3 regions of the Pantoea agglomerans genome follow, and region 2 is predicted to be linked to each of the others. Evidence: predicted binding sites of a transcription regulator. Region 2 holds the regulator's gene; each other region holds the start of a gene.
What was found. The regulator CRP, encoded in region 2, controls carbon source genes, mostly activating them, when cyclic AMP is high. The targets are predictions, from matches to a motif close to ATGTGANNNNNNTCACAT.
Positions count from the first base shown of each region.

Region 1 (10,746 bases), 330 kb from region 2:
GTGGTGAAGTTCGCCACCGACGTGACGGCGCAGGTAGAGAAAAATCAGCAGGAGCGCGACGCCGCACAGCAGGCTTATCAGACCGCGCTGGAGACCCGCGAGAGCACCCGCCACGGCGCCAGCGTGATCGAGGAGAGCGTGCAGACCATTAATGCGCTGGCGGGCGAGCTGCACGGCATCTCTGACGATATCGCCGATCTCAGCGACTCCTCCGACCGCATCGGCGCCATTGTCGCCAGCATTCGCCGCATCGCCGATCAGACCAACCTGATTGCGCTTAACGCCGCGGTAGAGGCGGCGCGCGCCGGCACGCACGGCCGCAGCTTCGCCGTGGTGGCCAATGAGGTGCGCACGCTGGCGGCCAATATCAATCAGGCCACCAGCGAGATCGAAAACCGGGTGCGGCAGAATCATCAGCTCGCCTCCAAAGCGCTGAAAAGCATCGCCTCCAATATGAAGCGCGCCGATCACGGCGTGGAGCTGGCCCAGCAGGCGGGCGGCGTGATCGGCGAGCTGCGCGACAGCTCGTCGGAAGTGGTGCGCGCCATCAGCCAGGTCACCCAGACCTTAAGCCAGGAGTAACCGGGCGGGCCGCCCGGCTTTAGCAGCATTATGGCTGCTGCGCGGTCTCGATCGGTGCCGACGTCGGCGGCGGCAGGAAGATATGGTCAAGGATCTGGCGCATCACCGGCGCGGCGGTGACGCCTTCATTGCCGCCGTTTTCGAGAATCAGCGCCACCGCCACCTTCGGATTGTTAAAGGGGGCGAACGCGGTATAGAAGATATGGTCGCGCAGGCGCACCGGGATCATCTTCGCGTTATAAGTCTGGTTCTGCTTCAGGCTAAACACCTGCGAGGTGCCGCTTTTCGCCGCAATGCCGTAAGGGGCGGTGTGGAAATATTTATAACCGGTGCCGTTGGGCGCGTTGGCCATGCCGAACATGGCGCGACGCACCAGCCCCCAGTAAGGCGAGCGTGCGTCGCCAATCTGCGGCTGCGGCAGCGTCGGCTGATAAGGCTCCACGCTTTTTCCGCGCTCGGCCTTCGCCAGCAGATGCGGCGCAATCACTTTTCCGTTATTGATCAGCGCCACCATCGCCTTCACCATCTGAATCGGCGTGGCGATCCAGTAGCCCTGCCCGATGCCCACCGAAACCGTATCGCCCTGATACCAGCTTTTTTTATGCACCTTGAGCTTCCATTCGCGGCTCGGCAGCAGGCCGCTGTACTCTTCGTTAAGATCGATGCCGGTGGATTTTCCGTAGCCGAACTGACTGAGCATGCTGTGGATACGGTCGATGCCCATCATAAACGCCACCTGATAGAAGAAAGTGTCGGCGGACTCCTCAATCGCTTTGGTGACGTCCAGCATGCCGTGACCGCTTTTTTTCCAGTCGCGATAGCGGCGGTCGGTGCCCGGCAGCGTCCAGGTCGGCGCGCCAAAGAAGTGAGTTTGCGGGGTGATTACGCCGGTCAGCAGCGCCGACATCGCCATATAGGGCTTCACCGTCGACGCGGGCGGATAGAGTCCCTGAGTAACGCGGTTGATCAGCGGCAGATTTTTGTCCTGCAGCAGCGCCTTATAGGCCTGATAGCTGATGCCTTTTACGAAGGGATTGGGATCGTAGCTGGGGCTGGAGACCATCGCCAGCACCGAGCCGTCGTGGGGATCCTCCACCAGCACCGCCGCACGCTGCCCGGCCAGCAGGCTCTCCACATACTGCTGCAGATGCAGATCGAGAGTCAGCGTAATATTTTTGCCCGCCACCGGCGGCACCTCTTTCAGCACGCGCACGATGCGGCCGTGGTTATCCACCTCCACTTCCCGATAGCCCGGCTTGCCGTGCAGCAGCGACTCGTAATAGCCCTCGATACCCTGCTTGCCGATATTGTGGTCGGCGGCGTAGTTCTCGGCGATGCCCGCGGCGCTGAGACGCTTATCGTCGCTATCGTTGATTTTCGAGACGTAGCCGACAACGTGCGCCAGGTCGGCGCCGTAGGGATATTCGCGATCCTGATAGGTATCGACGCTGACGCCGGTGAAGCGGTACTGGTTCACCGAGAAGCGCGCCACCTCTTCCTCGGTCAGCTCCTCTTTCAGCACGAGCGGCTTGTAGCGGCTGCTCTGTTTTAGCGTACGGGTAAAGGTAGCGATCTCATCCGGCGTCAGATCGACAATCGGCGTCAGCGCCTTCAGCGTCGCCTGCATATCGTCAATTTTGTAGGGCGTCAGCATGATGTCGTACCAGGTGACGTTATGCACCAGCGGGATGCCGTTGCGATCGAAAATCAGCCCGCGCGTCGGCGCAATGGGGATCATTTTGATATCGTTCTGGTTCGATCGCGTCTGATAGTAGCTGTGATCGCGCACCTGCAAACGGTAGAGATTGACGCCGAGAATGATGAAACAGATAACGACCAGCGCAAAGGCGACCAGCGCGCGGCGCGCGAAGAGCTTTTCTTCAGCTTCGAAATTACGGAAATTCATTAGGCGGCATTGGCGGACAGGTTATTTTTTGTTGTCGCGCTAATGATAGGGAGGCAGCAGGTGAGCGCCAGCAGGAAGTTGCACAGGAGTAGTGAAAAGTGTGTCATTTGGTGAGAATGTTACGAAACTCCCCGCCTCCTGCCACAGGCAGGAGGCGGGAAAGAGGCAAGCGCAGGCTTAGTCGCCCAGCAGCACCGACTCCAGCGCGATCTTAATCATATCGTTGAAGGTGGTCTGACGCTCGGCAGAGGTGGTCTGCTCATGGGTGCGGATATGGTCGGAAACGGTGCAGATGGTCAGCGCTTTCGCGCCAAACTCCGCCGCCACGCCGTAGATACCCGCCGCTTCCATCTCCACGCCGAGGATGCCGTACTTCTCCATCACGTCGAACATCTGCGGATCCGGGGTGTAGAAGAGATCGGCAGAGAAGATGTTGCCGACGCGCGCGTCCACGCCCAGCGCTTTCGCTGCGTCAACCGCGTTGCGCACCATGTCAAAGTCGGCAATCGCCGCGAAGTCGTGATCCTTAAAGCGCATGCGGTTGACTTTAGAGTCGGTGCAGGCGCCCATGCCGATAACGATATCGCGCAGCTTCACGTCGGCGCGCACCGCGCCGCAGGAGCCGACGCGGATGATCTTTTTCACGCCAAAGTCGGTGATCAGCTCTTTGGTGTAGATCGAGCAGGACGGAATGCCCATGCCGTGGCCCATCACGGAGATTTTGCGGCCTTTGTAGGTGCCGGTATAGCCCAGCATGCCGCGCACGTTGTTCACTTCAACCGGGTTTTCCAGAAAGGTTTCCGCGATGTGCTTCGCACGCAGCGGATCGCCCGGCATCAGTACCACGTCGGCGAAGTCGCCCATTTCTGCATTAATGTGAGGAGTTGCCATTGTTGTTTGTCCTTTTTAAATTCAGCGGCTCTGTTTACAGCATGCTCTTGCCGTAGTCCATATCGGACAGGCCAAAATAGTGTGCAATTGTCTGACCGATATCCGCGAAGGTTTCGCGATAGCCCAGCGAGCCCGGTTTCACTTTCGGGCCGTAGATCAGAATCGGAATATGCTCGCGCGTGTGCTCGGTGCCCGGCCAGGTGGGATCGCAGCCGTGATCGGCGGTGAGGATCAGAATGTCATCCTCTTTTACCAGCGCCATCAGCTCCGGCAAACGACGATCGAACAGCTCCAGCCCGCCCGCGTAGCCGGCGACGTCGCGACGGTGTCCCCAGGTCGAGTCGAAATCGACGAAGTTGGTAAAGACGATCGACTGGTCGGGTGCCTTTTTCATCTGCTCGATGGTGGCGTCGAACAGCGCGTCCAGGCCGGTCGCCTTCACTTTCTGCGTAATGCCCTGCTGCGCGTAGATATCAGCGATTTTACCCACCGAAATCACTTCGCCGCCCTTTTCGTCCACCAGCTTTTTCAGCATGGTCGGCGAAGGCGGTTCCACCGCCAGGTCGTGACGGTTGCCGGTGCGCTCAAAATGACCCGCTTTGTCGCCGACAAACGGACGCGCGATAACGCGGCCGATGTTGTAGCCCCCCTCGGTCAGCTCTTCACGCGCAATTTCGCACAGCTCATAAAGGCGATCGAGGCCGAAGGTCTCTTCGTGACAGGCGATCTGGAACACCGAGTCCGCCGAGGTGTAGAAAATCGGCTTGCCGGTTTTCATATGCTCTTCGCCCAGCTGGTCGAGGATCACCGTGCCGGAAGAGTGGCAGTTGCCGAGATAGCCCGGCAGCTTCGCGCGCTCCACCAGCCTGTCGAGCAGCGCCTGCGGGAAGCTGTTCTCTTTGTCGCTAAAGTAGCCCCAGTCGAACAGCACCGGCACGCCGGCGATTTCCCAGTGGCCGGACGGCGTATCCTTACCAGAGGAGATTTCGCTGGCGTAGGCGTAAGCGCCGGTAATTTCCGCATCGGGATCGAGGCCCAGCGGGAAGCGGCCGGTAGAGAGCTCCGCCGCTTTGCCCAGGCCGAGCGCGGTCAGATTGGGCAGATGCAGCGGGCCTTTGCGCCCCTGATCCGCTTCGCCGTTAAAGCACGCCTCGGCGATATGACCCAGCGTGTCCGATCCTGCGTCGCCGAATTTGTCGGCGTCTTTGCTTGAGCCGATTCCAAAGGAATCGAGCACCATAATAAAAGCACGTTTCATGCAAGTCTCCTGCGCCTGCGCGCGTGACAAGTCAAAAAAAAGCGATCAGATCAGTATACCCGAATGGCTGCGTAGCGGCAGCATAAGGCCGCATTTTTGCGGCTTTTTTGCGACGGCGTCGCGGACGACAGCGGCCAGCCCGGCCGCCGTCAGCCCTTTTATGCTGAGCCGTCGCCGGCGCGCACCCGACGATAGATCGCCGGCAGTGCCGCCGGCGCGCTGTCGCTCAGGGTAACCGCGGCGCGAACCGCGGCCGCCGCCTGCTGCCAGCTCGCCTCGCTGCTGGCGTGTACTATCGCCAGCGGGCGCTGCGAATCGGCGCGCTCGCCCAGCGCGATCGTCTCGCTCAGTCCGACGCTGTAGTCGATAGCGTCGCTGGCGCGCTGGCGTCCGCCGCCCAGCGCCACCACCGCCATCCCCAGCGCACGCGTGTCCATGCTGCTGACGATGCCGGGACGATCGGCGTAGACCGGCTTGCTGAGCGTCGGCTGCGGCAGATAGGCCTCGTGGCGCTCAACGAAATCAGCGGGGCCACCCTGCGCGGCGACCATACGCGCGAACAGCTCGGCCGCCTGACCGTTATCCAGCACCTGCTGCAGCTTGCTGCGCGCCTCCTCTTCGCTGGCCGCCAGCTTGCCGGAAATCAGCATCTCGCTGCACAGCGCCAGTGTGACCTCCAGCAGGCGCGGGTTGCGCTGCGCACCGGTCAGGAAGCGCACCGCTTCGCGCACTTCCAGCGCGTTGCCCGCGCTCGAGGCGAGCACCTGGTTCATATCGGTGAGCAGCGCGGTGGTGGTGCAGCCCGCGCCGTTTGCCACGCCAACAATCGCCTGTGCCAGATCGAGCGACGCCTCGAAGGTCGGCATAAAGGCGCCGGAGCCAACTTTGACGTCCATCACCAGCGCGTCCAGCCCTTCCGCCAGCTTTTTCGCCAGAATCGAAGCGGTAATAAGCGGCACAGAGTCCACGGTGGCGGTGATATCGCGCGTGGCGTAGAAACGTTTATCCGCCGGCGCGAGGGAGCTGGTCTGGCCGATGATCGCTACGCCGACCTGTTTAATAATCTGACGGAAACGATCGTCGTCCGGGAAAATATCGAAGCCCGGAATCGCCTCCAGCTTGTCCAGGGTGCCACCGGTATGGCCGAGGCCGCGCCCGGAGATCATCGGTACATAGCCGCCGCAGGCGGCCACCATCGGCCCCAGCATCAGCGAGGTGACGTCGCCGACGCCGCCGGTGGAGTGCTTATCGACCACCGGCCCGTTGAGATTCAGCGACTGCCAGTTCAGTACCGTGCCGGAGTCGCGCATCGCCATGGTGAGCGCCACTCGCTCCGGCAGCGACATATCGTGAAAGAAGATCGTCATCGCCAGCGCGGCGATCTGGCCTTCGGAAACGCTGTTATCGCGTACCCCGTTGATGAAGAAGCGGATCTCCTCTTCGCTCAGCGCCTGGCCATCGCGTTTTTTACGGATAATTTCTTGCGGCAGAAACAAAGTCGCCCCCATGATCAGGGTTGAGATGAGAATGGCGGCCAGCGGCCGCCGTCACGCAATCAGTAGCCGGTTTTGCTGGTGGCGGTCTGATGGCCCAGCGCGTTCAGCAGGCTGGCTAACAGGCTGGAAGCGCCGAAGCGGAAGTGGCGCGCGTCGGCCCAGCCCTCGCCAAGGATATCGTCCGCCAGCTTGAGATAGATCGCCGCGTCATCCGCCGTGCGCACGCCGCCCGCTGGCTTAAAGCCCACCTTCTCTTTGACGCCTTTATCGCGGATAACGCTCATCATAATCTGCGCCACTTCCGGCGTGGCGTTGACCGGCACCTTGCCGGTGGAGGTTTTGATAAAGTCCGCGCCGGCGTCGATAGCGATTTCCGAGGCCTGACGGATCAGCGCTTCCTCTTTCAGCTCGCCGCTTTCGATGATCACCTTCAGCAGCACGTCAGCCTCCGCACACGCCGTTTTGCAGGCCTTCACCAGATCGAAACCGATCTGCGCGTTGCCGGCGATCAGCGCGCGGTAAGGGAAGACCACGTCGACCTCGTCCGCGCCATAGGCGATGGCAGCGCGGGTTTCCGCCAGCGCGATATCGATATCGTCGTTGCCGTGCGGGAAGTTCGTAACGGTCGCGATGCGGATGTCGGGCGTGCCCTGCTCGCGCAGCGCTTTGCGCGCCACCGGAATAAAGCGCGGATAGATGCAGATCGCAGCGGTGTTGCCCGCCGGCGATTTCGCCTGGCGGCACAGGGCGATCACTTTCTCATCGGTATCGTCTTCGTTCAGGGTGGTCAGGTCCATCAGTTGCAGCGCGCGCTGCGCAGCGGCGGTAATGTCAGTCATGGTGTTCTCCAGATAACAAACGGACGCGGAAGCGCCGGCTTAATGTGATAATTATAACAATGAGCAGCGGCTGATAATGTGTAATTCATCACACCGCTATCACGAGAGAATGGCAATAGCTTTATTATAACGCAGAGAAGCGGGATGTTACTATTATCACATCAGGAGAGATTACTCAGGCAGACTGAACAGCGCGCAGGTATTGCGCCACAGCGCCTCGGCGATCGCCTGCGGCGGCTCTGGGCGCAGCTCGCACAGGGTTTGCCATACCAGACGCGCGCGCTCCGGCCGGTTCGGCTCGCCCTGAAAGCCGTGCAGCGGCATATCGGGCGCGTCGGTCTCCAGCAGCAGCGCATCGAGCGGCAGCTGCGCCAGGGTGTTGCGGGTTTTGCTGGCGCGTTCATAGGTCAGGGTGCCGCCGACGCCGATGGCGTAGCCGAGTTTGATAAAGGCCTGCGCCTGCTGCAGGCTGCCGGCGAAGCCGTGCACCACGCCGCGCCGCGGCAGATCGTGACGGCGCAGGTGCAGCGCCAGCTTGTCGTGGGTGCGGCGCGAATGCAGGATCACCGGTAAATCATACCGCTTCGCCAGCCGCAGCTGCGCGTCGAGCAAAAATTCCTGGCGCGCAAACTGCGGATTATCCATATAGAGGTCGAGGCCAATCTCCCCTATTGCCGTCAGCTTCGCCGGCTGCTGCCGCAGCCAGTGCTCCAGCTGCTCGAGATGCGCCTCCTCGTGGCGGTCGATGGCGATGGGGTGCAGGCCGAGCGCGGCGTAGAGGGCGGGATACTGCGCCGCCAGCGAGACGATGCGCGCAAAGCGGCTGGCCTCCACTGCCGGGACGATAATGCGCTCCACGCCCGCTTCGGCGGCGCGCGCGATGCTGGCGCGCTCATCGCCAGCGAAGGGGGGAAAATCAAAGTGGCAGTGGGTATCGGTAAATCTCATGCCAGCGAACCTTCATCATAGTCTGCGTCGTTGCCCGCCACCGGCGGCGTCATAATCGGCCGGTTGTCAGGCGCGTTGGCCACAGGCGCGGGCGGCGTAACGGTGGTATAGCGCCCGAACGGCTCGGCGTCGCTGAGCCACTGCCCCAGCGTGGCGAGGAAGTAGCGGCCACAGCGCCGTCCCAGATGATAATCCTGATTTAACGACGCGACGCGACTGCCCAGCGCCATGCTCGCCAGCACATGCGGCGGATAGATTTCGATAATGCGCAGGTCGCCGGGCGGCTGCTCGATAAACTGCTGAATCTCGCGATAGCTCGCTTCATGGTGATGCAGGATATTAATCATCGGCTGCAGCGCGCTGGCGTTGAGCCAGCGCTCCATGCGCTTCATCCATTTTGGCGTATAGAACATCTGCGACGGCACGGTGCGGATCACCACGATGGTGTCGGCGCCGCGACGCGCCGCTTCGCGCACCGGAATGGCATCGCTGATGCCGCCGTCGAGGTAGCTGATGCCTTCCAGATCGACGCCGAGCCGGTAAAAGCCGGGAATGGCGCTCGACGCCTTAATCAGATCGTGCCAGTTGGCGTGGGTCGGCGCAAAGTAGCCGGGGGAGTAGTCGTCGCTGCGGCAGGCGCACATATAGAACTCGCGCCCGCTGTCGAACAGCAGCTTAGCGCTATCCAGCGCCAGCGGCAGTTCGCGCTGGGTCACCTCTATCAGCCAGTCGAGATCGATTAAGTTGCCGCCGCGCACGAAACGCAGCGGATCGAAAAAGAGCTTGCTGGTGGTGTAGCGGGTGATCACGCGCCGCGCGTAGCCCTGCTGCCCGCAGACAAAGGCGGAGAGATTCTGCGCGCCCGCTGAGGTGCCGATAAAAAGCTGAAAGGGGTTGAATCTGGCCCGCTGGAACTCATCCAGCACGCCTGCGGTAAAAATGCCGCGCTGACCACCGCCTTCGCACACCAGGGCGATTTTTTGCGCTTTAAACGGGGACAAGGCTAAGGGCTCAATCGCGCCCAGCGTTACAGGGATCCGGATACCCACTTTTGCTCCTCAGAAAGGGTTCTGAGGTTTGCCGCTGCGTTTATCCGCTTGAAGTTGACAGCATCCCGGAGAACCAGCCATGTTTTTCTCCTGACCTGCCACCAGATGGCCTGGCGGCGGCTGTCGCGCCTGATGCATTATCCTTAACGCAGCGCGACGGCTGGCTGGTCTCCGCTTTATGCATGCTCGTAGCAAAAATCAGAATGCCCCAGCCGGTCAGAGTCGTTTGCGGCCGGTAAACAGGCTCACGAGGAACAGGATAATACCAACGACGAAGACAACTTTAGCCGCCCATGCTGCCGTACCGGCCAGGCCGCCAAATCCTAACGCCGCCGCGATCAGTGCAATTACCAGAAAAATAATACCCCAACGAAACATAAGCCTCTCCTTACCATAGTGAAATCGAACTGCTCGTTTCTTCCCAGTTTGGGTTTTGTTTTGTCAGTACGGCGCCACGCGGACGCCGCGCTCACGACGTTAAGACTTCACAGTCAGGTCATTCTTAACGCTTTTAACACCTTCAATCGCTTTCGCGATACTTTCAGCGCGATCCGACTGCGCTTTGGTTGCGACGGTTCCTGAAAGCTGAACCACGCCGTCAGTGGTTTCCACCTTGACGTGACGCGACGGAACGATGTCATCTGCTAATAGTTTAGCTTTAATTTCACTTGTCGTTGCCGCATCACCGGCATATCCCTTCATGCTTTGTGTTTTGCTGTCTTTAACGTGCAGTTTGTCGCTGACGGATTTAACACCCTCTACGTTTTTCACCACGGCGACCGCTTTTTCAGCCTGATCCTGCGAGGTAACAAAACCGCTCAGGGTCACTACGCCGTCGTGGGTTTTCACGGAGATATCCGTACTTTTTATTGCTTCGTCATCCACCAGAGCAGCTTTCGCTTTTGCGGTGACGGCGCTGTCGTCCATAAACCCATCGACTTTTTTCATAGAACTATTGATTTTCGCACCGGCGTTATCCGCGCTTTGCTGCGCTTTTTGCGTCAGCGAGTCGTCAGCCATAGCGCTGCCGCTTAACAGGGCGGAACCAACCATTACCGCCATCAGCGTTTGGGCAATCTTAGTCTTATTCATCGATATCTTCCTTCTGTCAGTGAGCTCACCCACAGCCGTGGGCGCAACAGCAGCAATCGGTGCTGCTGCATCGCTGGACGTAAAGGAGAAGCAACGTCTCTTTTCCCGTCCGACAGAATAATCATAGTAGGTGTCTGGCGTTTTGCCTGAATAACTGGTTGATAGCACGCCAGTTAAGCGAAAAAACAGAGTTTTTAGGAGGAGTCTGGAGAGAGAGAACAGGGCCAGCCAAAGCTGACTAGCCCTGTTGCGGCGCGAATTAATGCTCGCGGGTTTTGCGGAAGATCACCTCAGGATAGCGCTCCTGTGTGATGTTCAGGTTCACCATGGTCGGGGCGATATAGGTCAGGTTATCGCCGCCGTCCAGCGCGAGGTTAACCTCGTTTTTACGCTGGAACTCTTCGAATTTCTTCGCATCGCTGCACTCGACCCAGCGCGCCGTGGAGACGTTGATCGCCTCGTAGATCGCTTCGACGTTGTATTCGCTTTTCAGACGCGCCACAACGACGTCGAACTGCAGCACACCAACTGCCCCTACGATCAGGTCGTTGTTGTGTACCGGACGGAACACCTGTACCGCGCCCTCTTCCGACAGCTGCACCAGCCCTTTCAGCAGCTGTTTCTGCTTCAGCGGATCGCGCAGGCGGATGCGGCGGAACAGCTCCGGGGCGAAGTTCGGAATACC
Region 1 covers NZ_CP083809.1:633,012-643,757, reverse strand. Annotated here, with positions in the region: gene LB453_RS05665 (methyl-accepting chemotaxis protein) at 1-582, shown strand, start outside; gene mrdA (penicillin-binding protein 2) at 611-2,488, opposite strand; gene deoD (purine-nucleoside phosphorylase) at 2,666-3,379, opposite strand; gene deoB (phosphopentomutase) at 3,414-4,637, opposite strand; gene deoA (thymidine phosphorylase) at 4,796-6,133, opposite strand; gene deoC (deoxyribose-phosphate aldolase) at 6,193-6,972, opposite strand; gene LB453_RS05635 (TatD family hydrolase) at 7,144-7,920, opposite strand; gene LB453_RS05630 (patatin family protein) at 7,917-8,969, opposite strand; gene LB453_RS05625 (DUF1328 domain-containing protein) at 9,186-9,347, opposite strand; gene osmY (molecular chaperone OsmY) at 9,447-10,061, opposite strand; gene prfC (peptide chain release factor 3) at 10,321-10,746, opposite strand, start outside.
Region 1: a site for CRP is predicted at 7,049-7,066, ahead of deoC (deoxyribose-phosphate aldolase). Genes of this name have one in related genera too.

Region 2 (10,746 bases):
CATGCCGCCGAAGGCGATCAGGCAGCCCATCAGCGTGTCCATCAGGCGCGGCAGTAAAAACTGCGCGCCGTTCAGCGACAGCAGCTGCAGCGAATAGACCGCCGTCACGGTAAAGCCGATCATCGACCAGCCGTAGTATTTGCGCGTTACCAGATAGCTAACCAGCGTTACCGCCAGCATAAACAGCAGCACCAGCGATTCCGGCACCGCGAAGCGCAGCGAGGCGGCGGCGATTACCAGGCCGGCGAAGGTGCCCAGCGCCCGGTGCTGGATGCGCACCCGCGTGGCGCTGTAGCCGTTCTGGCTGACAAACATAATGGTCATCAGGATCCAGTAGGGCTTGGGAATATCGAACAGCATCGCCAGCGCGCTGCCGAACATCAGCATCACGGCGAAGCGCGCGGCGGTGCGCAGCGCGGCGGACTTCAGCGACAGATAGCTGCGCAGCGCGGGCAGCAGCGGCAGGCGGCGCTGGCGGTCGGTCATCAGGTCGCGCTGATAGAGCGGCTTTTGCGTGCGCAGCACGCGCGCGATGCGGCTGAAGTGGTAGTAGCAGAAGTGGCCTACCGGATTATCGGGGTGCTGACGGGCGATCTTCTCCAGCGCGCCGAGCGGCTTCTCCATATCGAAACGGCTCGGCAGCTGGTGATAAAGGATGGCGTCGGCCAGGGCGCGCAGCCGCGCCGAGATAATTTTGGCGTTCCAGCGGATCACCGCTTCCGCATGGCTGCGCTCCACCAGCTTCTGCACCTCTTCCGGCTGGTGCAGGCTGACGGAGATATGCTCCTGCAGGTCGAGCGCCACCTGAAACGCGCGCGTCAGCCGCTTATGGCTGTTGTCGCGGCTGGCGGAGAGCATATGCATCTGCTGATAGCAGGTGTTGATCAGATCGACCGCTTTCTGCTGGCGCGCCAGCAGCGGGGGCAGCGCTTTTTCCGGATCGGTGAGCTGGGTCAGCAGGGTATATTTCGCGTCGCAGTAGTCCGCCAGTTCGCGGTAGATCAGGCTCAGGGTTTCGCGCATCGGCTGCTCTTTCCACAGCCAGAACCAGAACCAGTTAAAGAGCCCGTACCAGAGCGTGCCGCCGATATAGAGCAGCGGGGGCACGTAGATCGGCATGCGGCCAATCAGGCTCAGGGTAAAGATAGCCGCCACCAGCGTGCCGGAGAGCAGGCGGCCGTGAAGCGGGCTGATTTCGCCGGTGACGCCCAGCAGCAGCGGCAGCGCAAAGAGCACGACAGGCAGCGGCACGCCTTTCAGGGTTAACAGCTGGATCAGAAAGCTGCCGAGGGCGAACAGCGAGCCGCCAACGATCAGACGCTTAAAGAAGCGCTTATGGGGCGTATCCAGACCCGCAACGTTGCAGCAGGCGGGCACAAGAGAGAAGAGCAGGCCTTTTTGCAGATCGCCGAACAGCCAGCCGAGCGCCACCGGAATGCAGAGCACCAGCGTCTGCCGCAGGGCATAGTTAACTTCGGGGTGATAGATGATTCGACGCCACATCACTTCACTACAGGCAGTAACGGCGTGACGGTAACATCACGCCGTGAGTGAGAGGAAATCAGCGGGTGCCGTAAACGACAATGGTTTTGCCGTGTGCGGAAATCAGGTTCTGGTCTTCCAACATTTTCAAAATGCGGCCCACGGTTTCGCGTGAGCAACCAACGATTTGGCCAATTTCCTGACGAGTAATTTTGATTTGCATGCCGTCGGGATGCGTCATGGCGTCTGGCTGCTTCGCCAGGTTAAGCAGGGTTTGTGCAATACGTCCGGTCACGTCGAGGAAAGCTAAATTGCCCACTTTTTCCGAGGTAACCTGCAGACGGCGCGCCATCTGCGAAGAGAGACGCATTAAAATATCCGGGTTCACCTGAATAAGCTGACGGAATTTCTTGTAGGAAATTTCCGCTACTTCGCACGCGGTTTTCGCGCGTACCCAGGCGCTACGCTCCTGGCCTTCTTCAAACAGGCCAAGCTCGCCGATAAAATCACCCTGATTCAGGTAAGAGAGGATCATCTCTTTGCCCTCTTCATCTTTGATCAGCACCGCAAGGGAACCTTTCACGATGTAGTAGAGGGTTTCAGCCTTCTCACCCTGATGAATCAGCGTACTTTTGGATGGATATTTGTGAATATGGCAATGGGACAGGAACCATTCGAGTGTAGGGTCTGTTTGCGGTTTGCCGAGAACCATTCGCTATTATCCTCTGTTGTAATCGTGCCCAAAACGCGGGGGGAACTTGTCCCTGCAAGGCGATGAAAGCTTTAAGCGTTTCCCCTAAAGGAGATTATTCGGGCCTTATTTTGCGCCAGGCGCTTGATGTGTCCCGTCTTCGTCCTTAACAGAACGAACTATTTTCAGCACTGTTTGTAGCACAGCTTTTGCCGACTGTCTTCTGTTGTCTCGCTTCAGCAAAGGGGGGATTACTCTGGATTGCTGTTTGCCAGGTGAACGCGTACTCTGGCGGCAAAAGGGCTATTCTTGAGGTGGAAACATGCAGGCAAGAGTGAAGTGGATCGAAGGATTAACCTTTCTCGGCGAGTCGGCGTCAGGGCATCAGATCCTGATGGACGGTAACTCCGGCGATAAAGCGCCAAGTCCAATGGAAATGGTGCTGATGGCGACGGGCGGCTGTAGCGCCATCGATGTGGTTTCCATATTGCAGAAGGGCCGCAACGAGGTAGTGGACTGTGAGGTGAAACTGACCTCGGAGCGTCGTGAAGAGGCGCCGCGCCTGTTTACCCATATCAATCTGCATTTTGTGGTGACCGGCAAGGCGCTGAGCGATAAAGCCGTGGCGCGCGCGGTAGATCTCTCGGCGGAAAAATATTGTTCGGTGGCGTTGATGCTGGGCAAGGGCGTTGAGATTACCCATAGCTATGAAGTGGTCGCGCTGTAAAAAAGCGCACTGTACGTAAGGAGCGGGTGGCAAGGGCCGAAGAGCAAAGCGTCCCGCGCCATGGACAAAAACGCCGGGAGCGTTTTTGAACAACGCAACGCGTTGGCCCGTTTACGGGCGCCCCTCAAGGATGAGGGGCGTATACGCGCGGGCCGAGCTGGCAGGGAGGCCGTTTTTTGCGTCTTTGCGATCGGGCCTTGCTACCCGCGACCGCGCCAGACCTGGTCAGGCGATCTGCTTGCCTTCCATCAGCCGCTGCACCAGCGGCGCCATAATCAGCTCCATCGCCAGACCCATCTTGCCGCCCGGCACCACCAGCGTATTCATATGCGAAATAAACGAGCCCTGCAGCATCGCCAGCAGATAGGGGAAGTCGATATTCTCCAGCCCGCGAAAGTGAATAACCACGAAGCTCTCATCCAGCGACGGAATTTCGCGCGCGGCAAACGGGTTTGAAGTATCAACGGTCGGCACGCGCTGGAAGTTAATATGGGTGCGTGAAAACTGCGGCGTAATGAAGTTGATGTAATCCTCCATCGAGCGCACCACCGAGTCCATCACCGCCTCGCGTGAGTGGCCGCGCTCGCTGGTGTCGCGCACCAGCTTCTGGATCCACTCCAGGTTAACGATCGGCACCACGCCCACCAGCAGGTCGACCTTCTCCGCCACGTTATGCTGCTGCGTCACCACGCCGCCGTGCAGCCCTTCATAAAACAGCACGTCGGTATTTTCCGGCAGCGGCTGCCAGGGCGTAAAGGTGCCGGGCACCTGATTCCAGGGCACGGCTTCGTCGTAGGTGTGCAGATATTTGCGCGACTGCCCTTTGCCCGCGTTGCCGTAGTCGGTAAAGGTCTGCTCCAGCAGGCCGAAGTCGTTGGCCTCCGGGCCGAAATAGCTGATATGGCGTCCTAAATCGCGCGCCTTACGGATCGCCATATCCATTTCTGGCCGCGTATAGCGGTGGAAGCTGTCGCCCTCCAGCTCGGCGGCGTGCAGATTGAGCTGCTGAAAAATTTTACGAAACGCCAGGCTGGTGGTGGTGGTGCCGGCGCCGCTTGAGCCGGTTACCGCAATAATCGGGTGTCGTGCTGACATAAAAAAGCTCCCTGTGAAGTCGGGCGATGAGCATTGTTAACACGAAAAGTGCGTTGGCGCATCAGCCGCGAAATTCGCTGCGCGGCATAATATTGATGGTTTCATGCAGTTCCGACCAGACCAGCACCACGTCGCCGCGCTCCAGCTGGCGGCGCACGTCGGCCACCTTTTGCGCCAGGCTGCGCTCCTGCTCGCCGTAGTCGGTGCCTTCGCGCAGCACAAAGGCTTCAATCAGGTTGGTAAGGGTATCGGGATCGAGCTGTTGCCAGGGAATAATCATGATGAGAGCCACTGTGTAAGCCACTGCGGCACACGCTGCTCGAGCCACATCTGCGGTTGACGCAGCGTGCCACCGACAAAGCCAACGTGTCCGCCATGCGGCGTGAGTTGATAGGTCGTGCTGGCTGAGAGCTGATCCGCCTGCGGGATCACCTCGTCAGTCATAAAAGGATCGTCTTTCGCGTGAATGATCAGCAAGGGCTTGCGCACATTTTTCAGCAGCGGCATGGCGCTGGCGCGACGGTAATAGTCGGCCGCGTCAAGAAAGCCGTGGGCGCGAGCGGTAATGGCGTCGTCGAAGTCGCGCAGGCGACGCAGCGCCCTGAGCTGCGGCAGGTCTACCGGCAGCGTGCCCGGCCAGGCGCGCAGCTTGCGCTCGGCGTTCTTTTTCAGCTGGTCGAGCAGATAGCGCTGATAAAAGCGTGAGAAGCCCTGTTCCAGCTTCAGGCTGCACGGCTCCAGCAGCAGCGGCGCGGAAACGATCACCCCTGCGTCGAGCGGCGCGTCGTCTCCCAGCGCGCCGAGCAGGCAGCCCAGCATATTACCGCCGAGCGACACCCCTACCGCGGCGGTTGGCGCCTCGCCCCAGCGCGTTTTCAGCCAGCGCAGAAAAAAGGCGGCGTCTTCGGTTTCGCCGGAGTGATAGATGCGATGCAGGCGATTCGGCTCGCCGCTGCAGCCGCGAAAGTGCATCACCACGCCGAGCCAGCCGTGGCGCTGACAGGCGTGCATCAGCCCGTGGGCGTAAGGGCTGTGGAAGTTACCCTCCAGACCGTGAAACAACACCACGCGCGGCTTATGGCTCGCCTGCTGCGGATCTTCGCTCCAGGCGAGATCGACAAAGTCGCCGTCCGGCAGGTCGAGGCGCTGCCAGTGCGGACGCAGCAGCAGGCGGCGACGCACCAGCCGCGGCAGCACCGTCTGCAGATGGGGATTGCGCAGGGCGCGCGGCGGCATAAAGCTCGTCGATGCGTCAGGAGTAAAATTCATATCGCCAGCACTTGTCTGATCCATATCACACTGTTAGCTTCGTTAGGCTTGTTGCGAATCTGGGGGTAAGGAGCGCCCGTTCATGGAACTGAGCCTGTTTTTCTCAATGTTAGGTTTTCTCTGGGTGGCCGCCATCACGCCAGGACCTAATAATATGTTACTCACCGCGTCCGGCGCCAATTTCGGCTTCTGGCGCACGCTGCCGTTAATGATCGGCATTATGATCGGCATGCAGGTGATGCTGCTGATGGTGGCGTTCGGCGTTGGCGGCCTGATCCTGCTCTATCCCGCGCTGCACCTTATCCTGAAAATCGCCGGCAGTCTTTATCTGCTCTGGCTGGCGTGGAAAATCGCCACCGCCGCCTATGAAGAGCTGGAGAGCGGCGACGCGCCGCCGAAACCGATGCCGTTCTGGCAGGGCGGTCTGCTGCAGCTGATCAATCCAAAAGCCTGGCTGATGGCGCTGGGGGCGGTTGCGAGCTTCAGCCTCGCCGGCTCCGCCTACCTGCACTCGGTCACGGCCATCAGCTTCGGCATGTTTCTGGTTAACCTGGTGGCGGGGGTTATCTGGATCGGCTTTGGCGCGCTGATTGGCCGCATCCTGCGCAGCCGCCGCGCCTGGACCCTCTTTAACCTGGCGATGGGGCTGCTGACCGCCGCCTGCGTGCTGCTAATCTGGCGCTGAGCTAGCTGGAGGCGCGCTCGACGCGCTTCCACGGCAACACCTCATGGGTTACCGGCGACGCCGGACGGCGGATGCGCTGCAGCAAAAGCTGAACGCTGCGCGCGCCAAGCTGATACATCGGCTGTTCGACGGTGGTAAGCGGCGGATTCAGGCTGCTGGTGAAGGGAATGCCGTCAAAGCCCACCACCGCAAGATCCTCCGGTACGCGCAGACCCGCTTCCAGCGCGGCGTGTATAACGCCCACCGCCAGCACGTCCGAGACCGCCAGCACCGCGTCGGGCGGTTCGGGCTGCTGCAAAAGCTGACGCAGCGCCCGGCTGCCCGCTTCGCATGAAATCTCCTCGGCATAGGCGACGCCGTGCCACGGCAGCGCCAGCGCCTCCAGCCCTGCGCGATAGCCCGCCTCACGCTGATGCGAATAGAGGTAGCGCATATCGCTGTTTACCAGCCCGATACGGCGGCGGCCTTTGCCCGCCAGATAGCGCACCGTTTCCTGCGCCGCGTCGCGGTTATCGATAGCGACGGAAGAGGCGGGTATCGCGGGATCGTATTCCGCACACTGCACCCAGGGCGCGTCGCCGATAATGGCGGCGATATCCTTTAGCGCGGACGCCGCATCCATGGTGATCACCCCATCCACCACTTTACCGGTCAGCAGCCCAAGCCAGGCGGAATCACGCCGCAGCTGCGAGGCGGAGTTGCAAAGAAGAATATGGTAGCCCTGCGCCTCCGCTTCCGCCTCGATGCCCTGCACCACGCGCGAGCAGAAGGGGTTAGTGATATCGGATATCAGCACCAGCAGCATATTGCTCTGGGCGGTACGCAGCTGGCGCGCCAGTAAATTAGGCTGATATTCGCTGGCGGAGATCGCCGCCAGCACCCGATCGCGCGTATCCGCTTTAACCCCGGGATGTTGGTTAAGCACGCGGGAGACCGTTGCTTTTGATACGCCCGCCAGCAGCGCGACCTTCTCGATGGACATGTTGCCGCAACCCTTTTTACACCAGTTAATAATAGAGCTCTATCAATAGCACAGCGGCAATGTGAGCGCCTGCCATTTTGTCTGAATAATCGGGGATCTAATGCCAGATTTCGCATCAGCTTTGCCGATCATGATCTAAGAACATCTGTTTATTAAGAATAATTTTTAATTCCTTTATGAAATCATCGTCGCTGGCGACACTGCGCCCATCACAGGACCCCGGCGGAGTGCGACATCATGGCAGTAAAAACACCTTTAACCCTTCTGGCCGCAGCGCTTTCGCTGCTGGTTTTTCAGGCGCAGGCCGTCAACGTAACGGTGGCGTATCAGACCTCCGCCGAGCCGGCCAAGGTGGCGCAGGCGGATAACACCTTTGCCAAAGAGAGCGGCGCGACCGTTGACTGGCGCAAGTTTGACAGCGGGGCAGGCGTGCTGCGCGCGCTGGCGTCGGGGGATGTGCAGATCGGCAATATCGGCTCCAGCCCGCTGGCGGTAGCCGCCACGCAGCAGCTGCCCATCGAGGCGTTCCTGCTGGCCTCTCAGCTCGGCAACTCTGAGGCGCTGGTGGTGAAGAAAAGCATCAGCGGCCCGAAAGATCTTATTGGCAAGCGCATCGCCGTGCCCTTTATTTCCACCACCCACTACAGCCTGCTGGCAGCGCTGAAGCACTGGGGGATCAAGCCGACCGAGGTGCAGCTGGTGAACCTGCAGCCGCCCGCGATTATCGCCGCCTGGCAGCGCGGTGATATCGACGGCGCCTACGTCTGGGCGCCCGCCGTCAACCAGCTGGAGAAAGAGGGAAAAGTGCTGACGGACTCCTCTCAGGTCGGACAGTGGGGCTCGCCGACGCTTGACGTCTGGGTGGTGCGCAAAGATTTTGCCAAAGCGCATCCTGACGTGGTGACCGCCTTCGCCCGCAGCGCCCTTGAGGCGCAGAAATCCTATATCGATAACCCGGATGGCTGGCTGAAGCAGCCGGCTAACCTGAGCAAGCTGTCGCGCCTGAGCGGCGTGCCGGAAGCGCAGGTGCCGGAGCTGGTGAAAGGCAATACCTATCTCACTGCGCAGCAGCAGATTGAGCAGCTGGGCAAGCCGGTAAATAAAGCAATTGTCGATACGGCGCACTTCCTGAAAGAGCAGGGCAAAGTGCCGCAGGCGAATGCTGACTACAGCGACTTCGTAACCAGCCGCTTTGTCGAGCCGCTGGCGAAACAGTAAGGAGAAGCCTCATGCTGCGCATCGCTCACCTCAACGCCCGTTATGACGGACGCCCGGCGCTGCAGGATATTAATCTGCAGATCGATAAAGGCGAACTGCTGGTGGCGCTCGGTCCCTCGGGCTGCGGCAAAACCACGCTGCTTAACCTGATCGCCGGCTTTTTGCCGGTGGAGTCCGGCAGCATCACGCTGGAGGGGAAAACCATCAGCGGGCCAGGCGCGGAGCGCGGCGTGGTGTTTCAGCATGAGGGGCTGCTGCCGTGGCGTAACGTGCTGGACAACGTCGCTTTTGGTCTGCAGCTCGCCGGGATGGCGCGCGGCGAACGTAACGCCATCGCACGCCGGCTGATTAAAAAGGTCGGGCTGGAAGGGGCGGAAAACCGCCCCATCTGGCAGCTCTCCGGCGGCCAGCGGCAGCGCGTCGGCATCGCCCGCGCGCTGGCGGCGGATCCGCAGCTGCTGCTGCTCGACGAGCCTTTCGGCGCGCTGGACGCCTTTACCCGCGAGCAGATGCAGACGCTGCTGCTGACGCTGTGGCGCGACAGCGGCAAGCAAATTTTCCTTATCACGCACGATATCGAAGAGGCGGTGTTTCTCGCCAGCGAGCTGCTGCTGCTTTCGCCCGGGCCGGGCCGCATCCTGGAGCGCCTGAAGCTTAACTTCGGGCAGCGTTTTGCCGCCGGCGAACCCTGCCGCGCCATTAAATCCGATCCCGCTTTTATTGCGCAGCGCGAATATGTGCTGAGCCGGGTATTCGAGCAGCGGGAGGCCTTTGCATGAGCGCGGTGATCAACGACAAAACCACGGTGGCGCGTCGGCGCTTGCGCTGGCCTTTTTCCCGCTCGTTCAGCCTGAGCCTGCTGAGTCTGGCACTGCTGCTGCTGATCTGGTGGAGCATCACGGCGCTGGGTCTGATTAGCCCGCTGTTTCTGCCGGCGCCGCAGCAGGTGCTGAGCAAGCTGCTGCTGATCGCCAGTCCGCAGGGCTTTATGGACGCCACGCTGTGGCAGCATCTCGCCGCCAGCCTGACGCGCATGCTGGTTGCCCTGTTCGCCGCGGCGGCCATCGGCATTCCGGTCGGCATCGCGATGGGCCTGAGTCCGGCGGTGCGCGGCCTGCTCGACCCGCTGATTGAGCTCTACCGCCCCGTCCCGCCGCTCGCCTATTTGCCGCTGATGGTGATCTGGTTCGGCATCGGGGAGACCTCCAAAATCCTGCTGATCTATCTGGCGATTTTTGCGCCGGTAACGCTCTCGACCCTGGCGGGGGTGCGCAATACGCAGCAGGTGCGCATTCGCGCCGCTCAGTCGCTGGGCGCCAGCCGATGGCAGCTACTGCGCTGGGTGATCCTGCCTGGCGCGCTGCCGGAGATCCTGACCGGTCTGCGCATCGGTCTTGGCGTCGGCTGGTCGACGCTGGTGGCCGCCGAACTGATCGCCGCGACGCGCGGGCTTGGCTTTATGGTGCAGTCCGCCGGTGAGTTTCTGGCGACCGACGTGGTGCTGGCGGGTATCGCGGTGATTGCGCTGATTGCCTTTACCTTAGAACTGGGGCTGCGCGCCCTGCAGCGTCGGTTGACGCCCTGGAACGGAGAACAACAATGAACGAAAAGCTGAACATTACCGCGCTCGGCCCTTATATCGGCGCGCAGGTGACGAATGTTGATTTAACCCGGCCGCTCAGCGACGCCCAGTTTGAGCAGCTTTACCACGCGCTGCTGCGCCATCAGGTGCTGTTTCTGCGCGACCAGCAGTTGACCCCGCACCAGCAGCGCGCGCTGGCGGCGCGCTTCGGCGACCTGCATATCCATCCGGTTTACCCGCACGCCGACGGCGTAGAGGAGATCATCGTTCTGGATACCCATCAGGATAATCCGCCGGACAACGACAACTGGCACACCGACGTGACCTTTATCGACACGCCGCCAGCGGTGGCGATTCTGGCGTCGAAGCTGCTGCCTGAATCAGGCGGCGATACCCTCTGGGCGAGCGGCATCGCGGCCTATGAAACCCTCTCCGCCCCGATTAAGACGTTGCTGGATGGGCTACATGCCGAGCACGACTTCAGGAAGTCGTTCCAGGAGTATAAGTATCGCCGCAGCGAAGAGGAGCATCAGCGCTGGCAGGAGGCCGTGGCGAAGCATCCGCCGGTGCAGCATCCGGTGATCCGCACCCATCCGGTCAGCGGGCGCAAGGCGCTGTTTGTGAATGAAGGTTTTACCACGCGCATTGTCGAGCTGAGCGAAAAAGAGAGTCACGCGCTGCTGGAACTGCTCTATGCCCATGCGACCAAACCGGAGTTTCAGGTGCGCTGGCGCTGGCAGCCAGACGACGTGGCGATCTGGGATAACCGCGTGACGCAGCACTATGCGAATGCGGATTATTATCCGGCAAGGCGGGTGATGCACCGGGCGACGGTGCTGGGGGATCGGCCTTTTTAAAACGTCCGTACCGGGCTGCGACGGCGTTGCTGCGCCGCGCCATAATGCTCACATACATCAGTATGCTCCGCTTATGGCGCGGCTGGCGCCTTGTCTCGCGCCGGTACGATCGTTTTAAGTCCGCTGAAAACTGAAAACTGAAATTAACAGCTAACCGT
Region 2 covers NZ_CP083809.1:302,032-312,777, forward strand. Annotated here, with positions in the region: gene LB453_RS03810 (YccS/YhfK family putative transporter) at 1-1,503, opposite strand, end outside; gene crp (cAMP-activated global transcriptional regulator CRP) at 1,562-2,194, opposite strand; gene LB453_RS03820 (OsmC family protein) at 2,496-2,900, shown strand; gene LB453_RS03825 (phosphoribulokinase) at 3,126-3,995, opposite strand; gene LB453_RS03830 (YheU family protein) at 4,057-4,275, opposite strand; gene LB453_RS03835 (hydrolase) at 4,272-5,288, opposite strand; gene LB453_RS03840 (LysE family translocator) at 5,347-5,949, shown strand; gene LB453_RS03845 (LacI family DNA-binding transcriptional regulator) at 5,951-6,931, opposite strand; gene tauA (taurine ABC transporter substrate-binding protein) at 7,169-8,149, shown strand; gene tauB (taurine ABC transporter ATP-binding subunit) at 8,161-8,928, shown strand; gene tauC (taurine ABC transporter permease TauC) at 8,925-9,752, shown strand; gene tauD (taurine dioxygenase) at 9,749-10,588, shown strand; gene LB453_RS03870 (ABC transporter ATP-binding protein) at 10,746-10,746, opposite strand, start outside.

Region 3 (10,746 bases), 1.7 Mb from region 2:
GGCTTTAACCGCAGCTACTACCTGGCCACCACGCTGTTTGCCGCGGCGACCGCCGGTTTATTGATGATGGATGGCTTCTGGGCCTGGTCGCTTCTGCGTTTCGGCGCCGGCATCGGCTGCGCGCTGATTTGGGTGGTGGTCGAGAGCGCGCTGCTCTGCAGCGGCACGGTACGCAACCGGGGCCAGCTGCTGGCCGCCTATATGATTATCTACTATTTGGGCACCGTGGCAGGCCAGCTGCTGGTAAGTAAAGTTTCGACCGAGCTGTTTAGCGTGATTCCCTGGCTTACCGCGCTGATGATCTGCGCTATCCTGCCGCTGGTGTTCGTTAAAGTCACCGCCGCCGGCGAGGCGACCGAAGCCGCGCCGGGCAAGATCTGGCCGATGCTGCGTCGTCGTAGCTCACGGCTCGGGATCAACGGCTGTATTATTTCCGGCATCGTGCTGGGATCGCTCTACGGCCTGATGCCGCTCTATCTCTCGCATCAGGGCATGAGCGACGCCAACGTCGGCTACTGGATGGCGCTGCTGGTCAGCGCCGGTATCGTCGGACAGTGGCCGGTAGGCCGTCTGGCCGATCGCTTCGGCCGCCTGCTGGTGCTGCGCGTTCAGGTCTTTGTGGTGATTCTCGGCGCGATAGCGATGCTCACCAATGCCGCGATGGCACCGGCGCTCTTTGTGCTGGGGCTGGCGGGTTTTACCCTCTATCCGGTAGCAATGTCATGGGCCTGTGAAACCGTGGCGCATCATGAGCTGGTGGCGATGAACCAGGCGCTGCTGTTGAGCTACACCATCGGCAGCCTGGCGGGGCCCAGCATGACGGCGGTGCTGATGCAGAGCTATTCCGATCGTATTCTGTTTGTGATGATCGCCGGAGTGGCGCTGGTCTATTTGATGATGTTGCTGCGTAAGGCCGATCAGCAGGCAACGCCGGTGGCACACGCCTGATTTTGCCGCACAGCCGTCTGAAGCACGGCGAAGAAAAGGGAGCCCAGGGCTCCCTTTTTGTTAATACATCACATGATGGCCGTAGCTGGCGAGAATGTTTTTCACGCGCTCCATGGTCTCTTTCGTTGGCGGCTTCACGCCGTCGAGCTTGTACTCCTCGCCCATTGCAATCCATTTATGCTTGCCGAGCTCGTGGTAGGGCAGCAGCTCAATTTTCTCGACGTTATCCATATCCCGCGTGAATTCCCCAAGCCGGTGGGCCGAGTCGTCGTCGTCGGAGTAGCCTGGCACGACTACGTAGCGAATCCAGGTGCGCTTGCCTTTCTTCTGCAGGTAGCGGGCGAAATCGAGGGTGCGATGATTAGAGACGCCGACCAGAATCTGGTGAACGTCGTCGTTGATCTGTTTCAGATCGAGCATCACCAGATCGGTGACCTCCAGCAGCTCGTCTATCACCGGATCGTAGCGGCGCACAAAGCCGTTGGTGTCCAGACAGGTATGAATGCCCTCCGCTTTGCAGGCGCGGAACCAGTCGCGTACGAACTCAGCCTGTAAGATCGCCTCGCCGCCGGACGCGGTCACGCCGCCGCCGGACGCGTTCATAAAGTGGCGATAGGAAAGCACATCCTTCATCAGCTCTTCGACGGTAATCTCTTTTCCGCCGTGCGTATCCCAGGTATCGCGGTTATGGCAGTAGAGGCAGCGCATCAGGCAGCCCTGAAAGAAGGTGATAAAACGGATGCCGGGACCGTCAACCGTCCCGCAGGATTCGAATGAGTGGATACGACCTTTGCAAGACATTGCGATGTTTCTCCAGGTTAGCCTGTCAGCAGGCGCACAATCTCTGTTGTGCTTGATGATAAAGTCGGTTTTGACTGATTTCTGCCGTGAGATCGCAGACAAAACGGGCCTTGGAGAAAAGGCTCCCGAAGGAGCCTTTTTACAGCTTAACGCGTCAGGCTTACAGCGAGTTTGTGAAGGTACGGGTTATCACATCCTGCTGCTGCTCTTTTGTCAGCGAGTTGAAGCGGACGGCATAGCCGGACACGCGGATGGTCAGCTGCGGATAGTTTTCCGGGTGTTCCATCGCATCCAGCAGCATCTCGCGGTTCATCACGTTAACGTTAAGGTGCTGGCCACCTTCGATATTCGCTTCGTGATGGAAGTAACCATCCATCAGGCCGGCAAGGTTAGCTTTACGTACGTTGTCGTCTTTACCCAGCGCGTTCGGCACGATAGAGAAAGTATAGGAAATACCATCTTTCGCATAGGCGAAGGGAAGCTTAGCAACAGAGGTCAGCGAAGCGACTGCGCCTTTCTGATCGCGGCCGTGCATTGGGTTAGCACCTGGTCCGAACGGCGCGCCAGCGCGACGACCATCCGGGGTGTTACCTGTTTTCTTACCGTAAACCACGTTAGAGGTAATGGTCAGCACTGACTGCGTCGGTACGGCGTTGCGGTAGGTGGCGAGTTTCTGAATTTTCTTCATGAAACGTTCAACCAGGTCGCAGGCCAGGTCATCGACGCGCGGATCGTTATTACCAAACTGCGGATATTCGCCTTCGATTTCGAAGTCGATAGCCAGGCCATCTTCGTCGCGGACCGGTTTTACTTTGGCGTATTTAATCGCGGAAAGCGAGTCGGCAGCCACTGACAGACCGGCGATACCGCAGGCCATGGTGCGATAGACATCGCGATCGTGCAGCGCCATCAGCGAAGCTTCGTAGCTGTACTTATCATGCATGTAGTGAATGATGTTCAGCGCGGTTACATACTGTTTCGCCAGCCAGTCCATAAAGTGGTCCAGACGCGCCATAACGGTATCGAAATCGAGCACGTCGTCCATTACAGGTGCCTCTTTCGGGCCGACCTGCATTTTCATTTTTTCATCCATGCCGCCGTTGATTGCGTACAGCAGGGTTTTCGCCAGGTTGGCGCGCGCGCCGAAGAACTGCATCTGTTTACCGACAATCATCGGGCTGACGCAGCAGGCGATGGCGTAGTCGTCGTTGTTGAAGTCTGGACGCATCAGATCGTCATTCTCATACTGCAGCGATGACGTATCGATGGAGACCTTGGCGGCATATTTCTTGAAGTTCACCGGCAGTTTTTCTGACCACAGAATGGTCATGTTCGGCTCCGGCGATGGACCCATGGTGTAGAGGGTATTCAGGAAACGGAAGGTGTTTTTCGTCACCAGCGTACGGCCGTCGACGCCCATGCCCGCCAGCGATTCTGTTGCCCAGATAGGGTCGCCGGAGAAGAGTTCATCATATTCCGGCGTACGCAGGAAGCGCACCATACGCAGCTTCATTACCAGATGGTCAATCAGCTCCTGCGCCTGCTCTTCGGTAAGTTTGCCCGCCTTCATATCGCGTTCGATATAGATATCGAGGAAGGTAGAAACGCGGCCAAAGGACATAGCTGCACCGTTCTGCGATTTCACCGCGGCGAGGTAGCCGAAGTAGGTCCACTGTACCGCTTCCTGCGCGTTGGTTGCCGGACCGGAAATATCGCAGCCATATTTGGCCGCCATCTCTTTGATCTGGGCCAGCGCACGATGCTGTTCGGCGATCTCTTCACGCAGACGGATGGTCGCTTCCAGATTTACGCCGTTTTCCAGATCGTTCTGCAGTGAGTGGAACTGTGCCAGCTTGTCCTGCATCAGGAAGTCGATGCCGTAGAGGGCGACGCGGCGATAGTCACCGATGATGCGGCCGCGGCCGTAGGCGTCCGGCAGACCGGTCAGCACGCCCGATTTGCGGCAGCGCAGGATATCCTGGGTATAGACGTCGAACACGCCCTGGTTATGGGTTTTACGGTATTCGGTGAAGATTTTTTTCAGGTTAGGGTCCAGCTCGCGGCCGTAAACCTTACAGGAACCTTCCACCATTTTGATACCGCCAAACGGGATAATGGCGCGTTTCAGCGGGGCTTCAGTTTGCAGGCCGACGATTTTTTCCAGCGATTTATTAATATAGCCAGCGTCGTGCGCGGTAATGGTTGAGGCGAGATCGGTGTCGAAATCGACGGGCGCATGCGTGCGGTTCTCAATCTTAATGCCTTCCAGCACGTCGTTCCATAGCTTAGTGGTCGCTTCGGTGGCGCCAGCCAGGAAGGACTCATCGCCCTCATACGGCGTATAGTTCTTTTGAATAAAATCGCGAACGTTGACGCTGTTCTGCCATTCGCCCTGAGCGAATCCTTCCCAGGCCGCAGCCTGTTTTGTATTCAGATCGGTCATGATATACCTGCCTTATCTAAGAAGACGTTACGTTGGCGCCGCCAGCTACGCGGCGTCGGTCAGAATCATTAATGTGCGGTAGAACCGTTGCGTAAATAGATCACCCAGTAGGTCAACCCAACCAGCAGGCCGCCGCCGATGATGTTGCCGAGCGTGACCGGAATCAGGTTGTCGAGAATAAAGTTGACGGGCGTAAGCGCCTGGAACTGGTCGGCGCTGGTGCCGACGGCTTGCCAGAACGCCGGGCCGGAAAAGTCGCGAATGACGATAGCTAACGGGATAAGAAACATATTGGCGATGCTGTGTTCGAAGCCGCTGGCAACAAACATGGCGACTGGCAGAATCATCGCCAGCGTTTTATCCGTCAGGCTATGGCCGGAATAGCTCATCCAGACCGCCAGACAGACCATCAGGTTCGCCAGCGTGCCCAGGCAGACGGCTTCAATAAAGCTGTGGTGCATTTTGTGATCGGCGGTTTGCAATACATTGAGGCCCCATGCGCCGTTGGCCGTCATATGCTCGCCAGCGAACCAGATCAGCGCGACAAAAAACAGCGCGCCCACGAGGTTGCCGAAATAGACGTTAATCCAGTTGCGCGCCAGCTGTCCCCAGGTGATGCGACCGCTCGCTTTCGCGACGACAATCAGCACGGTAGAGGTAAAGAGATCGGCGCCGCACACCACCACCAGAATCAGCCCCAGCGAGAAGCAGATACCACCGATAAGCTTCGCCACGCCGTAGGGCATGCCTGCGGTGCCGGTGGTGGCAGTGATATAGAAAACAAAGGCGATGGAAATAAAAACGCCGGCGGTGATGGCAAGGAAAAACGTGGTCAGGGGATGTTTAGTGGCTTTATAAACTCCAGCATCTTCCGCCACTTTAGCCATTGCGGCCGGTAATAACAGATTAAAAGGGTTGTCAGCTTTCACACTAACGCTCTCCAAAAGATGTCTGGAAAAATACTAACAAAGGAGTATAGGACAGGATTTGATCTGGATCATATATGCCCAGAAGAGAGCGGCGCGGCGCAGGGCGGTAAGCGGAAAAAATAATGTAAGTAATTGAATGTATTATAATAAATATTTTTTAATTTTTATAAACTTATTTGAAATGTGGGCGGGCAGCCAGAGTATTGATTGTTAATAAATGTTATCAGACTAGTCTATAGTGTTAAAAAAATAAGCGGATAAGCGACCAGAAATAATAAAAGGATTTTATGACAAAAAAATGGCGCCAATAATATTGGCGCCATAACTGTTTAACTCAGCCTTGCACGGCTGAGTCCATTATTACTTTTTCCAGTAACGACGCTTTGCCGCCTGAAGTTTTTCATAGGCCTGCAGCAGCGCCTGGTGCGCCGGGAAGGCGTTGAGATCGTCGTCGACGGCCTGCAGCCCGTAGAAGGGCGCTTCGCCGCTGATGGCCGCTGATGCCGCTTCCAGCGCGTCCGCGCCATACATGCGCGTAAAGGCGTGGTGATACTGCAGCGGGTCGCGTTCATCCTCCATCGCCAGCAGCAACAGCGTCTGCAGGCAGCGGTAGTAGTTGGCGCGCTCCGGCGAAAAGATCGAACCGTTGAACTCCATCGTCCATTCGGTCCAGATCAGCGCCTGGTCGAGGTCACCGCCGGCCAGCGCCAGCATCGCCTTCAGCTCGCCGATACGCAGCGTGTACCAGCCGTTGTCCTTGCCGCTCGCCAGGCCCAGCAGTTCGCGCACGCGGGTGAAGTCGTCATGGCCTTCTTCATCCAGCTGGGCGATCAAGTCGAGATACTCTTCCGGATTCCAGTTGCTGGCGGGCAGCGCCAGCAGCGTTTCGCGCAGGCTCGCGCCCATATTGTTGTTCGCCAGCACCAGATCTTCTGCCGGATAGATATCGGACATGCCCGGCACGATAATGCGGCAGGCGTAGACGCCCAGATGATCGTAATCCGCGATATAGACTTCCTGTCCTTCCTGGCGGAAGATCGCCATCAGGGTAGCGAACTCCTCCTGCGTCGTGCCGCTGAACGACCAGTCGACGAACGGGTAATCCGCTTTCTCTTTAAACAGATCCCAGGAGATCAGGCCGCTGGAGTCGATAAAGTGCGTCTCAAGGTTGGCGTGCTCGGCGACTTCTTCATCGTCGAAGGTCGGCGGCGTAAAGACATCGAGATCTTTCAGGCTGCGGCCCTGCAGCAGCTCGGTAACGGTACGCTCAAGCGCGACGCCGAAGTCGGGATGTGCGCCAAACGAGGCGAAACAGGTGCCGTTTTGCGGGTTGAACAGCACCACGCAGATCACCGGATAGTGGCCGCCCAGCGAAGCGTCGTAGGCGAAGATCGGGAAGCCTTCCGCTTCAAGGCGCGCAATCGCCTCCACCACGCCAGGATAGCGCTGCATCACGCTCTCGGGGATGGTCGGCAGGCTGATCGCTTCGGCGATAATGCGGTTTTTGATATAGCGCTCAAACACCTCGGAAAGACCCTGCACGCGCGCTTCGTTGGCGGTATTGCCCGCCGACATGCCGTTAGAGACGTAGAGGTTACCGATGATATTCATCGGAATAAAGACGGTCTGCTGATCGGACTGGCGGGTAAAGGGCAGGGCGCAGATGCCGCGCTCGGCGTTGCCGGACTGCAGATCCACCAGCTCTGGCGCGGTCAGCGCATTGTCAGGATCGTAAAAGGCGCGCAGGCGAGCATCCAGGATGCCCTCCGGCAGCGATCCGTCAGCAGGCAGAGGGAACCATTTCTCGTCCGGGTAATGAACGAAGTCGCCGTTAGCGATCGACTTACCCAGCCAGAAATCGGCGAAGAAGTAGTTGGTCGAGAGACGCTCGAAATATTCGCCCAGCGCTGAGGCCAGCGCAGCTTTCTTACTGGCGCCTTTGCCGTTGGTGAAGCAGAGCGGACAATCGCGGTCGCGAATATGCACGGACCAGACGTGAGGAACCGGATTAAGCCAGGAGGCTTCTTCAATGTTAAAGCCAAGGTCGGCCAGCTTTTGCTGGAAGCGCGCGATGGAATCTTCCAGTGCTGCGTCTTTACCGGGAATGAACGTTTGCGTCATGGAGCCGCTCTCTCATATATAGTGGGCGTAAAGCGCGCAATGATACGGACTTTGCCGTCGTGGCGCTATGAAGACGAGATAAATTTCTGCCCGCTATTTTCCTGCAAGAGACGTCGCAGTAGCGCTCTTTTTTCTCCCCCTGACGAGTCGCCTCACAAAATTTCGCGCTGTATTACATTTGTAACATAAGCTGCGGCGCGGCAGATTCAGAAAATGTGATCCCTTCCCGATTTATCATTGCAGGCGTCATAAGGCAGTGATAAAACCGGTAAGCAATTCATAACCGTTTGGGATAACCGTGGTGAGGGGAAATGACGCAGATTTATAATTTTAGTTCCGGTCCAGCGATGCTGCCGGTTGAAGTGCTCCGTCGTGCAGAACAAGAACTGACAAACTGGCACGGTCTGGGGACCTCCGTTATGGAGATCAGCCATCGCAGCAAAGAGTTTCTCAAGGTAGCGGAAGAGGCGGAGCAGGACTTACGCGATCTTCTGAAAATCCCGGCTAACTACAAAGTTTTATTCTGCCACGGCGGCGCGCGCGCGCAGTTCGCTGCGGTGCCGGGCAATCTGCTGGGCGAGGCGACCACGGCGGATTACGTCGACGGCGGCTACTGGGCGCACAGCGCCATCAAAGAAGCGGAAAAGTATTGCACGCCGCGAACCCTGGATGTCAAAACCACCCGTGACGGCAAGCGCGCTATCCTGCCGATGAGCCAGTGGGCGCTCAGCAGCGACGCCGCATACGTACACTACTGCCCGAACGAGACCATCGACGGCATCGCGATCGACGAGCAGCCTGACTTCGGTGACAAAATCGTCGTCGCCGATCTCTCCTCCACCATTCTGTCGCGTCCGCTGGACATCAATCGTTATGGCGTGATCTATGCCGGCGCGCAAAAGAACATCGGCCCGGCCGGGTTGACCATCGTTATCGTACGCGACGATCTGCTGGGCAAAGCCCGCCAGTCGGTTCCTTCTATTCTCGACTATCAGGTACTGGCGGAGAACGACTCAATGTTCAATACCCCGCCGACCTTTGCCTGGTATCTCTCTGGCCTGGTGTTTAAATGGCTGAAAGAGAAGGGCGGCGTAGGCGAAATCGACAAGATCAATCAGGCGAAAGCCGACCTGCTTTACGGCCTGATCGACAGCAACCCGTTCTACCGCAACGACGTCGCGACGGAAAACCGTTCGCGTATGAACGTGCCTTTTCAGCTGGCGGACGCCGCGCTGGACAGCCTCTTTTTAGAGGAGTCGTTCAACGCGGGGCTTCACGCTCTGAAAGGCCACCGCGTAGTAGGCGGCATGCGCGCATCGATCTACAATGCGATGCCGCTGGAAGGCGTTAAAGCGCTGACCGATTTTATGGCGGACTTCGCGCGTCGCCACGGTTAAGCCTGAGCAGTAGCGTCGGCGCTTGCGCCGACTTCAGACCCCGCCTCGCGGCGGGGTTTTGTCCTTTTCTGGAGATTTGGTTTCACATGCAGGACTCCCTGACCTTACAACCGATTGCACGCGTTGACGGCACCGTTAACCTGCCGGGTTCAAAAAGCGTTTCTAACCGCGCGCTGCTGCTGGCGGCGCTGGCGCAAGGCACCACGCGTCTGACGAACCTGCTGGACAGCGATGACGTTAAACATATGCTGAACGCCCTGAAGGCGTTGGGCGTCGATTTTACCCTGTCCGCCGACCGCACCCGCTGCGAGGTGGTGGGGCAGGCAGGCGCGCTGCGCGCTTCTCAGCCGCTGGAGCTGTTTCTCGGCAACGCCGGCACGGCGATGCGACCGCTGGCGGCGGCGCTCTGTCTCGGCGAGCAGGATATCGTTCTGACCGGCGAGCCGCGGATGAAAGAGCGTCCAATCGGGCATCTGGTCGACGCGCTCCGTCAGGGCGGCGCGCAGATTGAGTATCTGGAGAACAGCGACTATCCGCCGCTGCGCCTGAAAGGCGGCTTCACCGGCGGCGACGTCAGCGTTGACGGCAGCGTCTCCAGCCAGTTTCTGACTGCGCTGCTGATGACCGCGCCGCTGGCGGCGCGCGATACGCAGATCGCGATCAAAGGCGAGCTGGTTTCCAAACCCTATATCGATATTACGCTGCATCTGATGCGCTGCTTCGGCGTCGAGGTCGAGAACCAACAGTACCAGCGCTTTATTATCAAGGGCCAACAGCAGTATCAGTCGCCAGGGGACTATCTGGTCGAGGGCGATGCCTCTTCCGCCTCCTATTTTCTGGCCGCCGCCGCCATTAAAGGTGGAACCGTGCGCGTTACCGGCATCGGCCGCGACAGCGTGCAGGGCGATATCCGCTTTGCTGACGTGCTGGAAAAAATGGGCGCGACCGTGGAGTGGGGCAGCGACTATATCGCCTGCACCGCCGGCGAACTGAACGGCATCGATATGGATATGAACCATATTCCCGACGCCGCGATGACCATCGCCACGACGGCTCTGTTCGCTAAAGGTCCGACGCAGCTGCGCAACATCTACAACTGGCGCGTGAAAGAGACCGATCGCCTGGCGGCGATGGCCACCGAGCTGCGTAAAGTCGGCGCGGAAGTGGAAGAGGGACATGATTTTATTCGCATTACGCCGCCGGAAAAACTGCGTCATGCGGAGATTGGTACCTATAACGACCACCGCATGGCGATGTGCTTCTCGCTGGTGGCGCTCTCCGATACGCCCGTGACCATCCTCGATCCCGGCTGTACCGCGAAAACCTTCCCCGACTATTTCGAGCAGCTGGCTAAGATCAGCCAGATCGCCTGATTTTCACCGTGCCGGAGAGCGACGCTTTCCGGCATTCTCACTGCCTCTGGCCTCATTGACCAAGATATGTTCTGAATCTGCTGCAATTTTTAGCGATGTCTCCGCTAAAAGGTAACGTCATTCCCCTTGTCCGCGTATAATGCATCCAGTTCTGAACAGCCTGAAGGCTGGACTATTTTGCGCAGCAACAGGAGAGAATAATGACGGCAACTGCCCCGGTTATAACTGTCGATGGACCTAGCGGTGCTGGCAAAGGCACGTTGTGCAAAGCGATGGCGGAAGCGATGCAGTGGCATCTGCTCGACTCTGGCGCCATCTATCGCGTTCTGGCGCTGGCTGCGCTGCATCATCAGGTAGATATTGAAGCCGAAGAGGCGCTGGTGCCGCTGGCGGCCCATCTGGACGTGCGTTTCGTCTCGCAGGAGGGCGAACTGCAGGTAATCCTTGAGGGCGAAGAGGTTACCGGTGAAATCCGCACCCAGGAAGTCAGCAACACTGCGTCGCGTATTGCCGCCTTTCCTCGCGTGCGCGAAGCGCTGCTGCGTCGTCAGCGCGCCTTTCGCGACGAGCCGGGTTTAATCGCCGACGGCCGCGATATGGGTACGGTCGTTTTCCCCGATGCGCCGGTAAAAATTTTCCTCGACGCCAGCCCGGAAGAGCGCGCCCAGCGCCGTATGCTACAGTTGCAGGAAAGCGGCTTTAGTGTTAACTTTGATCGCCTTTTAGCCGAGATA
Region 3 covers NZ_CP083809.1:2,644,220-2,654,965, reverse strand. Annotated here, with positions in the region: gene LB453_RS15475 (MFS transporter) at 1-948, shown strand, start outside; gene pflA (pyruvate formate lyase 1-activating protein) at 1,009-1,749, opposite strand; gene pflB (formate C-acetyltransferase) at 1,910-4,192, opposite strand; gene focA (formate transporter FocA) at 4,261-5,121, opposite strand; gene ycaO (30S ribosomal protein S12 methylthiotransferase accessory factor YcaO) at 5,482-7,242, opposite strand; gene serC (3-phosphoserine/phosphohydroxythreonine transaminase) at 7,554-8,639, shown strand; gene aroA (3-phosphoshikimate 1-carboxyvinyltransferase) at 8,726-10,012, shown strand; gene cmk ((d)CMP kinase) at 10,213-10,746, shown strand, end outside.
Region 3: a site for CRP is predicted at 5,178-5,195, ahead of focA (formate transporter FocA). Genes of this name have one in related genera too.